DNA from 3 places in the Brenneria izadpanahii genome. Region 2 is predicted to be linked to each of the others. Evidence: predicted binding sites of a transcription regulator. Region 2 holds the regulator's gene; each other region holds the start of a gene.
What was found. The regulator PurR, encoded in region 2, represses purine synthesis genes. The targets are predictions, from matches to a motif close to CANGCAAACGTTTGCNTG.

Region 1 (4,261 bases), 2.3 Mb from region 2:
GGATTTCGAACCCTCCAACTGCGCGGCAGCTTGCGTGGGCCCGAATATTTTCAGACCGGCGGCGCGGAAAGCGTCGACCACGCCGATGACCAGAGGCTGTTCCGGCCCGACGATGGTTAAGTCTATTTGCTTCTGCTGCGCAAACGCGACCAGCGCGGGAATATCGGTTGCGGCGATGTCCACATTGCTTAATCCCGGCTCCAGCGCCGTACCGGCATTTCCCGGCGCGACATAAACGATATCCGCCAGCGGGGATTGAGCGGCTTTCCAGGCCAGCGCATGCTCGCGCCCGCCGTTACCAATAACTAAAATTTTCATGTTCGTCAGATCCTGGATTAATGGCGGAAATGGCGCATGTCGGTAAAGATCATCGCGATGCCGTGTTCGTTGGCTGCGGCGATGACTTCATCGTCACGAATGGAACCACCCGGCTGAATGACGCAGGTGATGCCTACGGCCGCGGCGGCGTCAATGCCATCGCGGAATGGGAAAAACGCATCGGAAGCCATGGCTGAACCTTTAACTTCCAGCCCTTCGTCACCGGCCTTGATGCCAGCGATTTTTGCGGAATAAACCCGGCTCATCTGGCCGGCGCCTATACCGATGGTCATATTGTCCTTGGCGTAGACGATGGCGTTGGATTTTACGAATTTAGCGACTTTCCAGCAGAACAGCGCATCACGCAACTCCTGCTCGCTAGGTTGACGCTCGGTCACCACGCGCAACTGTGAGGCATCGACCATTCCCAGATCGCGGTCCTGCACCAGCAGGCCGCCGTTAACTCGTTTGAAATCCAAACCGGGAACGCGTTGCTGCCATGCGCCGCAGGCGAGCACCCGGACATTTTGTTTCGCTGCCGTGACTTTCAAGGCGGCTTCGCTGATGGATGGCGCGATAATCACTTCAACGAACTGGCGGCTGATGATGGCCTGCGCGGTCTGTTCGTCCAACTCACGGTTAAAGGCGATAATGCCGCCGAAAGCGGAGGTGGGGTCGGTTTTGTAGGCGCGCTCATAGGCGTCCAGAATCGAGTCGCCGATGGCCACGCCGCACGGGTTGGCATGTTTGACGATAACACAGGCCGCTTCGGCGAATGCCTTCACGCACTCCAGCGCGGCGTCGGTATCGGCGATGTTATTGTAGGATAATGCCTTACCCTGCAATTGCCGGGATGTCGCAACAGAGGCTTCCGCTACATTCTCTTCTACATAGAAAGCAGCCTGCTGGTGGCTATTTTCGCCATAGCGCATGTCCTGTTTCTTGATGTAGTTCAGATTGAGCGTCCGTGGGAAACGCCCTGATGGTTTGTCGGTTGCGCCATAATAAGGCGGCACCAGCGAACCAAAGTAGTTGGCAATCATGCCGTCATAGGCTGCGGTGTGCTCAAACGCTTTGATCGCCAGATCGAAGCGCGTTGCGTGAGTCAATGAACCGTTATTAGCATCCAGCTCATTAATGATGGCGTTGTAATCGCTGCTCTTAACCACGATGGCGACATCTTTATGGTTCTTGGCCGCAGAGCGAACCATGGTCGGGCCGCCAATATCGATATTCTCCACCGCGTCTTCCAGTTTACAGTCGGGGCGGGCGACGGTCTGGGCAAACGGATAAAGGTTTACCACAACCATATCAATGGGCTGAATATCGTGTTCCGTCATGACGGCATCATCCTGACCGCGGCGTCCGAGAATACCGCCATGAACTTTCGGATGCAGGGTTTTAACGCGTCCATCCATCATTTCCGGGAAACCGGTGTAGTCAGACACTTCCGTGACCGGTAATCCGGCATCAGCCAACAGGCGCGCGGTGCCTCCGGTAGAGAGAAGCTCAACTCCTCGTTGTGATAACGCTTGAGCAAAGTCGACAATACCTGCTTTGTCAGAAACGCTGAGCAGAGCACGGCGGATAGGACGAGGTTGTTGCATGATGATGTATCCCTTGGATTGGGTAGTCAGTAAAGAACAGTACGTGAATATCGTCTTTTTCTTCATTAATAATGCATCCCAGCAAGATAAAGAAAAATATTCAGTTAGCGTTCACAGTAAAAGATGGTGCGTTTTTCGCGGGAGAATTGTAGCGAAAACGTTTGCGTGATGCTCGTCTAATTTCAGCAAGAAACCGAACTGTGGATAAGCTTGTGCACAAATGGGTATAAACCGGCCTTTTGCTGTGTAATTCAGCAAATGGTTTTTTTTATGCAAATTACCTATTGCGACCTGCTCAGAAGTCCCTATAATGCGCTCCCACTGACACGGCAACGGCGCTCGCGCTGTTGTGCGGCAAGTCGGAAGCCAGGCAATAATCGCTTGACTTCACTGCGGAAAAGCATAGTATATGCCGCCCGCGCCACAGGATATTGTGGCACTGCTCTTTAACAATTCAATCAGACAATCTGTGTGGGCACTCACAAGACCGTATCGGCAACGATATAAAAAAGTCTTGAAGAGTGACAACAGTAAATTCATTACGAATAAACAGTTATTAATTCTTTGAGCACAGCTTTTAATTAAGCGAATCAAACAAATCTTAAATTGAAGAGTTTGATCATGGCTCAGATTGAACGCTGGCGGCAGGCCTAACACATGCAAGTCGAGCGGCAGCGGGAAGAAGCTTGCTTCTTTGCCGGCGAGCGGCGGACGGGTGAGTAACGTCTGGGGATCTGCCCGATGGAGGGGGATAACTACTGGAAACGGTAGCTAATACCGCATAACGTCGCAAGACCAAAGTGGGGGACCTTCGGGCCTCACACCATCGGATGAACCCAGATGGGATTAGCTAGTAGGCGGGGTAATGGCCCACCTAGGCGACGATCCCTAGCTGGTCTGAGAGGATGACCAGCCACACTGGAACTGAGACACGGTCCAGACTCCTACGGGAGGCAGCAGTGGGGAATATTGCACAATGGGGGAAACCCTGATGCAGCCATGCCGCGTGTGTGAAGAAGGCCTTCGGGTTGTAAAGCACTTTCAGCGGGGAGGAAGGGGATAAGGTTAATAGCCTTATTCATTGACGTTACCCGCAGAAGAAGCACCGGCTAACTCCGTGCCAGCAGCCGCGGTAATACGGAGGGTGCAAGCGTTAATCGGAATGACTGGGCGTAAAGCGCACGCAGGCGGTCTGTTAAGTTGGATGTGAAATCCCCGGGCTTAACCTGGGAACTGCATTCAAGACTGGCAGGCTAGAGTCTCGTAGAGGGGGGTAGAATTCCAGGTGTAGCGGTGAAATGCGTAGAGATCTGGAGGAATACCGGTGGCGAAGGCGGCCCCCTGGACGAAGACTGACGCTCAGGTGCGAAAGCGTGGGGAGCAAACAGGATTAGATACCCTGGTAGTCCACGCCGTAAACGATGTCGACTTGGAGGCTGTGGTCTTGAACCGTGGCTTCCGGAGCTAACGCGTTAAGTCGACCGCCTGGGGAGTACGGCCGCAAGGTTAAAACTCAAATGAATTGACGGGGGCCCGCACAAGCGGTGGAGCATGTGGTTTAATTCGATGCAACGCGAAGAACCTTACCTACTCTTGACATCCAGAGAAGTTTGCAGAGATGCGAACGTGCCTTCGGGAGCTCTGAGACAGGTGCTGCATGGCTGTCGTCAGCTCGTGTTGTGAAATGTTGGGTTAAGTCCCGCAACGAGCGCAACCCTTATCCTTTGTTGCCAGCGATTTGGTCGGGAACTCAAAGGAGACTGCCGGTGATAAACCGGAGGAAGGTGGGGATGACGTCAAGTCATCATGGCCCTTACGAGTAGGGCTACACACGTGCTACAATGGCGCATACAAAGAGAAGCGACCTCGCGAGAGCAAGCGGACCTCATAAAGTGCGTCGTAGTCCGGATTGGAGTCTGCAACTCGACTCCATGAAGTCGGAATCGCTAGTAATCGTAGATCAGAATGCTACGGTGAATACGTTCCCGGGCCTTGTACACACCGCCCGTCACACCATGGGAGTGGGTTGCAAAAGAAGTAGGTAGCTTAACCTTCGGGGGGGCGCTTACCACTTTGTGATTCATGACTGGGGTGAAGTCGTAACAAGGTAACCGTAGGGGAACCTGCGGTTGGATCACCTCCTTACCAAAAGCCTGATACAGGTTAGTGCAGTGTCCACACAGATTGTCTGATGAAAATGACGAGCAGAAATACCTTAATAGGCTTGTAGCTCAGGTGGTTAGAGCGCACCCCTGATAAGGGTGAGGTCGGTGGTTCAAGTCCACTCAGGCCTACCAACTCTACTTATCCTTGAAATCTTCGCTGCTGCGTTGCTC
Region 2 (4,261 bases):
GGATGGGCGGATGGCCTATCGCGCTTGATGAAAATCAATCAGAAAAAACATCCGCCGCAGGTTAGAGCGCGTGAAAAGAGAGAGGGCGGCCTATGCCACCCTCTTTTCATTTCGCTCAAACGGTTATCCGCATCGCATTCCGCCGGGCTTATTGCTGCCCTTCCTGCTGGGATTTATATTTTTCCGCCGTTTCTTTAATCAACTGCTGCAATTCGCCGCGTTGATACATTTCAATAACGATGTCGCAGCCGCCGACCAACTCGCCGTCGACCCACAACTGGGGGAATGTCGGCCAGTTGGCATACTTGGGCAACTCGGCGCGAATGTCCGGGTTCTGCAGGATATCGACATAGGCAAAACGTTCGCCACAAGCAGACAACGCCTGTACCGCCTGCGCGGAAAAACCGCAGCTGGGCAATTTAGGGGAACCTTTCATATACAGCAGGATCGGGTTTTCAGCGATCTGGCGCTGAATTTTTTCAATTGTCGTTGTCGTCATTCTCTTGCTTCCTCAAACCTATAGGATGGCTAACGTCACGTTCATTAACCATGAGTATCATCAGATGCGCCGCTACAGCGCTATCTACTCAACCACATTGTAACGAGGGCGACGCCCACAAAAAAACGCCATTTTTTGTGTGGCTATCTCTTTACCCTACCATAGATTACATGTGATGAAACTCACAACAAAAATTGCTGGTAAAACCATCGAAAAAATCGCCATTAACTTTTTTTCACTATTCTGTGTGAATAAAGCGCCTAATCCCACTTTTTTATAATGCCGTTTTCGGGAATACTGTGCGCACTTAGTGATTTAATGACGATAATCGATCGCGGCTATCATGCGTTTATTTACTACCATTTTTATAGTGTTTTTCAGTAACCTATTCCTGAATCTGGCACAGGCGGCGCCTCATACGCCGAATTTGCCGCCGCGAAAAGCCAGTGTGAACAGCGTACCCGACGGGGATCATAAAAAAACCAAGCCGACGAAGAAAACGCCTCAAAAATCGCCGGCGCCGGTAAAAAACAAAGAACCCGCCGCCAGCAAAACCGACTCCGCAGCTAAAGTTAAAACCCCTCGCCTCGTGAAACGTAAACCGGAACCGGCGCTATCGAGAACCAAAAGCAGTACCCCGGCATTAGTTAAACGCAATCTCAAAAAAACGCATGCGGGAAACGAATCCAGGCTGGCTTCCGCGCGGACCAAAAAAAGCGCGTTGAAAGGCGAGGCAGAAAAAGGCTTAACGCTGAGCGAAGCCCATAAAAAACGCTATCAGCATGCTAAATTGACGGCGATGAATAAACTGATGGGCCAAGTGGGCAAACCCTATCATTGGGGAGGCTCATCGCCCTTTACCGGATTCGACTGCAGCGGTTTGGTTTATTACGCCTATAAGGATATTGTAAAAATCCCCATCCCCCGCACCGCGAATGAAATGTATCACTTGCGCGACGCCGCGCCGATTAAAAAAAGCGAGTTGGAAAGCGGCGATTTAGTTTTCTTCCGCATCAACAACCGTGGCGCGGCCGACCACGTGGGCGTTTATCTGGGAGATGGAAAGTTTATTCAATCGCCGCGTACAGGCTCTGATATCCGCATCAGCAAATTGAGTGAAGATTACTGGCAGGATCATTATGTCGGCGCGCGGCGCGTCGTCACCCCGCAGACTATTCGCTGAAAGCCATATAGAAGTTCGGGCGCGATTGAACGCGCCCGAACGGATAATGACGTTAACGGCCATACGGCTCGCCATCAATTAATTCATCACAGCCACAAAGCTAAATATAATAATCATTACCAACGCGCCGACGGTGGCGAACAGCGACAACTTCAGGTCAGTATCCATAGGCGTTTCCTTTGTGCATACAAGTTATCAGAAGACAGCATCGACCATCTTTGTAATCCCAAGCCAACGTTGGGCTAAAACAACATACTGTATAACTGTAGCAATTCTTGCACAGTCCGACGGAAAAAACTCATACCTGCATATCACTAATAGTATAAATTACCGCTTCCACTTTCGTGCTAAATCGGACAAAATCCGCTGTTTGATGGCACGCCGCGTATTGGTCGAAAAAGTCAGCCTTGCCCCTTCAGGTACAACATTCGGCATTCTCCTTCTGAAATTCTGTCTTTTTATATAGAAAGAGAACTTTAAACGTAGGCAAACGATTAACAATATACTTACGACTGCAATGAGTCGGTTAGGAGTCATTTTTACATGGCAACGATCAAAGATGTGGCAAAACGTGCTGGCGTTTCGACCACAACCGTATCGCACGTGATTAACAAAACACGTTTCGTCGCCGAAGAAACCAAGGCCGCCGTAAGGGCCGCCATTAAAGAGCTACACTATTCACCCAGTGCCGTCGCCCGTAGCCTTAAAGTCAATCACACCAAATCCATCGGGCTATTGGCGACATCCAGTGAAGCGCCCTACTTTGCTGAAATCATCGAGGCCGTTGAAAACAGCTGCTATGCCAAAGGCTACACGTTGATTTTGTGTAATTCGCATAACGATATTGATAAACAGCGCGCCTACCTTTCCATGCTGGCGCAAAAGCGCGTCGACGGGCTGCTGGTGATGTGCGCGGAATATCCCCCCCAATTGCTCGCCATGCTGGAAGACTATCGCAGCATTCCGATGGTGGTGATGGATTGGGGCCAGGCGCACAGCGATTTTACCGATACCATCATTGATAACGCCTTTGAAGGCGGTTATATGGCGGGTCGTTATCTTATCGAGCGCGGTCACCGGGATATCGGCGCCATTCATGGCATCCTGGAGCGAAACACCGGCAGCGGCCGCCATCGTGGTTTTTTAAAAGCGCTGGGCGATGCCGATATTCAGATTCATGACGAATGGATCGTTCAGGGCGATTTTGAGCCTGAGTCCGGCTATAAAGCGATGCACCAAATTCTGGCGCAGAAACATCGCCCCACGGCGGTTTTTTGCGGAGGGGATATTATGGCTATGGGCGCGATTTGCGCGGCGGATGAACTGGGACTTCGCGTTCCTCAAGACATATCGGTAATTGGTTATGACAATGTCCGCCATTCCCGCTTCTTCACCCCTGCGCTGACCACGATTCACCAGCCCAAAGAACGGCTGGGGCAATCGGCTCTTGCGATGCTGCTGGACCGTATCACCAGTAAGCGTGAAGATGCGCAGGTCATCGAGGTGCATCCGGCGCTAATCGAGCGCCGCTCCGTTGCCGACGGTCCATTTCGCGATTACCGGCGTTATTCCTGAGTTACGCCCGCACTTTTATATCCCGCCCGGAACAACGCGTCCCGCCGCTGCTTCAGCCAATTTATACTTGTACCCTGGCTGAAGCAGTCATAAACTAATTAGCGGCTTTAGCGACAACAACCATATTTATAACTATCCTTTAGTGTTAAACGCATACGGAATATGCGTATTTATATTAAGGATGAGTGCCCCTACGTGTTTACGTACCGGCTTTTTTCTCTTCATTTTCCTCTTTGTCATTCAGAGGGTAGACGATGGGTTATACCCACCGATGCCGTTAATGGGTAAAAAATTGTCTATGCTTTCCTTGCAGTTTTCACCGTAAGCAGCAAGGTAGGGAGAAATTATGAGTTCATCATGTGTAGAGGATGTAGAAGACCAGGCGCGACATGACAGCTCCTGGTTTCAAATTGTCCGTGAAATGCTGGACATGGCCGACGTCAAAATCAACGGTTCGCGCCCTTTTGATATAAAGGTTAAAAATCCTGATTTTTTTAAACGTGTATTGCGTGAAGGCTCATTGGGATTAGGTGAAAGCTACATGGATGGTTGGTGGGAATGCGAAAAGCTGGATATGTTTTTTCATCGCATACTGCGCGCCGGTCTGGATAAAAAAGTTCCCCACCACTTGAAAGACATTCTGCGCGTTGTCGCCGCAAGGCTGATTAATCTGCAATCCAAAAAACGCGCATGGATTGTCGGTAAAGAGCACTATGATCTCGGCAACGACCTATTTTCGCTGATGCTGGATCCTTACATGCAATACTCTTGCGGCTACTGGAAACAGGCAACCACGCTGGAGCAGGCGCAAGAAGACAAACTTCAGATGATCTGCGAGAAGCTGCAACTGAAACCCGGAATGAAGCTGCTGGATATCGGCTGCGGCTGGGGCGGACTGGCTGAATATGCCGCTCGTCGTTATGGCGTATCCGTCAGCGGCGTCACCATTTCCAAAGAGCAGCAAAAGTTAGCGCAACAGCGTTGCAAAGATCTGGATGTCACCA
Region 3 (4,261 bases), 2.5 Mb from region 2:
TCGACAACCATTTGCTGTAGCAGATCCCGTAATTGAACGGGCATCAATCCGTTAGCGAAGGATTGAGAATCCAGCCGGGAAAGCGTTAACAGTTGATCCACCAGCCGCGTGGCGCGATCTATTCCTTCGTCCAGATTATTCAGCGCCCGACGACGTACGATCTCGTCGTCATCGGACAACTGCGCCAGTTCCGTCTGCACCTTCAGGGCCGCCAGCGGGCTGCGCAACTCATGGGCGGCATCGGAGGTAAAGCGACGCTCGCGCAACAGCATGTCGCTGATGCGGGTAAACAGGTTGTTCAGCTCATTGACCAGCGGCAGAACTTCCTTGGGTATCGCACGGGTATCAAGCGGCGCGTCCTCTTCAGGAGGACGCCGGCTAAGCTGTCTGGCGATGAGCTTAAGCGGCGACAGTTCACGGGAAATCAGCCAGAACATCAGTAGCAGCATAACCGGCAGGGCAAATAGCCAGGGCATGAGATTAGTCTTTACGATATCCAGAACCCTATCCCGACGGTATTCCCATTCCTGCCCGACAACGACGATATAGCGGTTATCTTCCGTCGCCAGCCATACCATACGCCATTTATCATCATCGTCGCGCAGCCTGCCGTCGGTAAACCCATTTTGCGAGTAGTTAAAGATGAAATCTTTACCGTTCTCGCCATCATTCAGCACCATCCGGCCATCCCGGGTGAATAGCGCAAAGGCCAGCGCATCTTCTTCCTGATTGCCTCGATGATGGCGCGCCAGCTTTTTGGTTTTCGGCAGTGACTGGGGATTGGCGCTTAACTCTTTGGGATTTACAGTGGCCAGCCGTTTGGCAAATAGCATTTGCTGGGTATCGAACAGTTCATTAATCGTATGGCGTGTTTGATGCCAGGACAGGAGTCCGGCTATCCCCCAACAGACCAGCGTCAGCAAAATAAATCCGATAGCCAGCCGCAGGCGCAGGCTGAGAGACTTCATGACGCCTCTCCCAGAATATAGCCGACGCCGTGTACCGTGCGGATGAAGCCGCTGCCCAGCTTTTTGCGTAAATGATGGATATGCACTTCGACAGCGTTGCTGGATACGTCATCATCCCAGCCATACAGTTTTTCTTCCAACTGCGCGCGCGTCAATACGCGGCCGGGATTCATCAGAAACAGTTCAAGCAGCGCCAACTCGCGGGATTTAAGTACCTGCGGTTCGTTGTTTAAAGTTACGGTACGAGATCCCAGCTCAAGAGATACGGCGCCATGCGTCAGTACGGGCTGAAGCTGTCCGTGCCGACGACGGATCAGCGCTTGTAGGCGCGCGGCGACCTCCGTCAGGGCAAAGGGTTTACTCAGATAGTCGTCAGCGCCCTGTTGCAACCCCTCAACGCGCTGCTCCAACGCGTCTCGGGCGGTGAGGACCAGTACCGGTTCATCGTGTCTGGCCTGGCGCCATTGCCGCAGAATATCCAACCCGTCTATTTCCGGCAGGCTGAGATCGAGCACCACCGCATCATAAGGTGCCGCGTCTATGGCCGCGGCGCCTGCTTTACCTTGCGTAAACCAGTCAACATTAAAACCAAGTTTGGTTAGTCCGGCTTTAAGCCCGTCGCCAATCAGACGATCGTCTTCGATTAACAAAATTCTCATGGCTGCTCCATGCATTCTTGTCTTGGGTTTTTATACGAAATAGCGTGACGGCATGTACAGGTAAAATCGCCAGAATCGGGCAATAACGACAAGATAAACAAATAAAATCACCGGCGGCCATTTCTTAAGATGCTGTTAAGAACCATTTGTTTTAATGCTGCCTGAAAACCGAACTACGATGAAAATACATGGAATAAGGAAGGTAGAGCATGAAAAAAACAATCGCACTTTTCGCCATTACGGCCCTGATTTCCGCACCGGTCTTCGCTGCCCAGACTGGGGGCTTGGTAAGCCCTGATTCTTCGGCCGTCAGCGCGCCGCAAGGCGGATTTTCAGGCCCGAACAGCAGCGCGACCACGGTAGACAAGGCTCTGGAGATGAAAGATGACAGTTGGATTACTCTGACAGGTAATATAGAACAGCGCATCGGCAATGACGATTACCTGTTCCGTGATGCAACGGGCACGATAAGAGTAGAGATCGATCATAAGCGTTGGAACGGGCAGAACGTTTCTCCCACGGATAAAGTCGAGATTCAGGGCGAGCTGGATAAAGATTTCAACTCCGTTGAGCTGGAAGTAAAACATATCCGTAAACTTTGAACTCCGGGCTTGAATATTGGGCCAGGCGAGCATAAATCCTGATGCCTTGCGTTTAAGCCGGGATCACGGCGCGGGGTATCCTAAACGTTAACCCCGCCGCTGTGTTCCCTTACAAAAACGCGTGCGTTTTTACACGCCGCAAGCGGCGCCTGTTAGGTCGAACCGCGTAGAGGCGGGCAATATCAAACTGGTATTAGGCATGTTCCGCCTTTTGCATCGGCCTAGCTTTTTGTGCGTTGCGTTTATTCGCATTTCTCCGCGGTTTTTACCGTCGGTATCTTCAATTTTACTTCACGTCAGCGAAACGTTTCGATAACGATCACAATTTTACTATCTCTCCTTTGCCTTTCCGTATTCTCTTTTCCTACAATCTTTACCAGCGAAACGTTTCGCTGGTGGGGTGAATCAATGAAAAAAGCCGTATTGCTGAATGCAGATATATCTTCCGTAATTTCCCGTTTGGGTCATACCGATCGGGTGGTGATTGGCGACGCTGGCTTGCCTATTCCCGATACGACAACGCGAATCGATATGGCATTGACTCACAACATCCCCACCTTTTTACAGGTTGTGGAGGCCGTCACCAGCGAGATGCAGGTCGAGGCCGCGATTCTTGCGGAAGAAATGGCGGAAAAAAATCCAACACTCCATAACGCGTTACTCGATCAATTGAAACAGCTTGAGCGACATCAGGGAAACTCAATCGAATTGCATTATGTCAGCCATGAGGATTTCAAAATTCAAAGCGGAAAAAGCCGGGCCATCATTCGCAGCGGAGAATGCTCTCCGTATGCCAATGTCATTCTTTGCGCAGGCGTAACGTTCTGAGGCATCAATGCAACCTTTACTGCAACTGCAAGGCATTACCAAAACTTTTCCCGGCGTTAAGGCGCTTTCCGGGGCGGCGTTGAATGTTTATCCGGGCAAGGTGATGGCGCTGGTGGGCGAAAATGGCGCCGGTAAATCCACCATGATGAAAGTGTTGACCGGTATCTACCAGAAAGACGCCGGCAGCGTGCGTTTTCTGGGAAAAGAAGTGGAGTTCAGCGGTCCGAAAGCCTCTCAGGACGCCGGAATTGGTATTATTCATCAGGAACTCAACCTTATCCCCCAGCTTACTATCGCCGAAAATATTTTTCTCGGACGTGAGTTCACCAACCGCTTTGGCCGTATTGACTGGAATAAGATGTACGCGGAAGCGGACAAACTGCTGAAGCGTTTGAACCTGCGGTATGACAGCCGGCGTATGGTTGGCGATCTGTCGATTGGCGATCAGCAAATGGTGGAGATCGCCAAAGTGCTGAGTTTTGAATCAAAAGTCATCATCATGGATGAGCCTACCGATGCGCTGACCGATACCGAAACCGCATCGTTATTCAGCGTAATTAAAGAGTTACAGGCTCAGGGGCGCGGCATTGTTTATATTTCTCACCGTCTGAAAGAGATCTTTGAAATATGCGATGACGTGACCGTATTTCGCGACGGCCAGTTTATCGGCGAATGCCCGGTTAGCGATTTGCAGGAAGATCGGCTGATTGAAATGATGGTCGGCCGCAAACTGGAAGATCAATATCCTCGCCTGAATCAGCCGCCGGGACACGTTCGCTTACAGGTGAAGAATCTTTCCGGGCCAGGCGTCGATAACGTCAGCTTTACCGTACGCAAAGGGGAAATTCTTGGCGTTGCGGGGTTAATGGGCGCCGGGCGTACCGAATTAATGAAAATACTTTACGGCGCACTGCCGCGGTCCGGCGGTTATGTGGCGCTGGATGGGCGGGAGGTCGTGACACGTAAACCGCAGGATGGTCTGGCCAACGGTATTGTCTATATTTCTGAAGATCGAAAACGCGACGGTTTGGTATTAGGCATGTCGGTCAAAGAGAATATGTCGTTAACTGCACTGCGTTATTTCAGCCGTCGCGGCGGTCAGATTAAACATCCGCAAGAGCAGCTGGCCGTCGGCGATTTTATCCGCCTGTTTAATATCAAAACTCCGTCTATGGAGCAGCCTGTCGGGCTGTTGTCCGGCGGT

Region 1: purH (bifunctional phosphoribosylaminoimidazolecarboxamide formyltransferase/IMP cyclohydrolase) is a predicted target of PurR. The motif match lies at 2,076-2,093, and genes of this name have one in related genera.
Region 3: rbsD (D-ribose pyranase) is a predicted target of PurR. The motif match lies at 2,607-2,624, and genes of this name have one in related genera.

The regions. Positions count from the first base shown of each region.
Region 1 covers NZ_CP050854.1:4,974,197-4,978,457, reverse strand. The annotation lists gene purD (phosphoribosylamine--glycine ligase) at 1-318, opposite strand, end outside; gene purH (bifunctional phosphoribosylaminoimidazolecarboxamide formyltransferase/IMP cyclohydrolase) at 336-1,925, opposite strand; rRNA gene HC231_RS22265 (16S ribosomal RNA) at 2,529-4,070, shown strand; tRNA gene HC231_RS22260 (tRNA-Ile) at 4,146-4,222, shown strand.
Region 2 covers NZ_CP050854.1:2,697,472-2,701,732, forward strand. The annotation lists gene rnt (ribonuclease T) at 1-65, shown strand, start outside; gene grxD (Grx4 family monothiol glutaredoxin) at 149-499, opposite strand; gene HC231_RS12140 (C40 family peptidase) at 843-1,682, shown strand; gene cydH (cytochrome bd-I oxidase subunit CydH) at 1,761-1,850, opposite strand; gene purR (HTH-type transcriptional repressor PurR) at 2,226-3,257, shown strand; partial or broken gene cfa (cyclopropane fatty acyl phospholipid synthase) at 3,604-4,261, shown strand, end outside.
Region 3 covers NZ_CP050854.1:5,227,772-5,232,032, reverse strand. The annotation lists gene qseC (quorum sensing histidine kinase QseC) at 1-968, opposite strand, end outside; gene qseB (quorum sensing response regulator transcription factor QseB) at 965-1,627, opposite strand; gene HC231_RS23345 (YgiW/YdeI family stress tolerance OB fold protein) at 1,837-2,229, shown strand; gene rbsD (D-ribose pyranase) at 2,638-3,057, shown strand; gene rbsA (ribose ABC transporter ATP-binding protein RbsA) at 3,065-4,261, shown strand, end outside.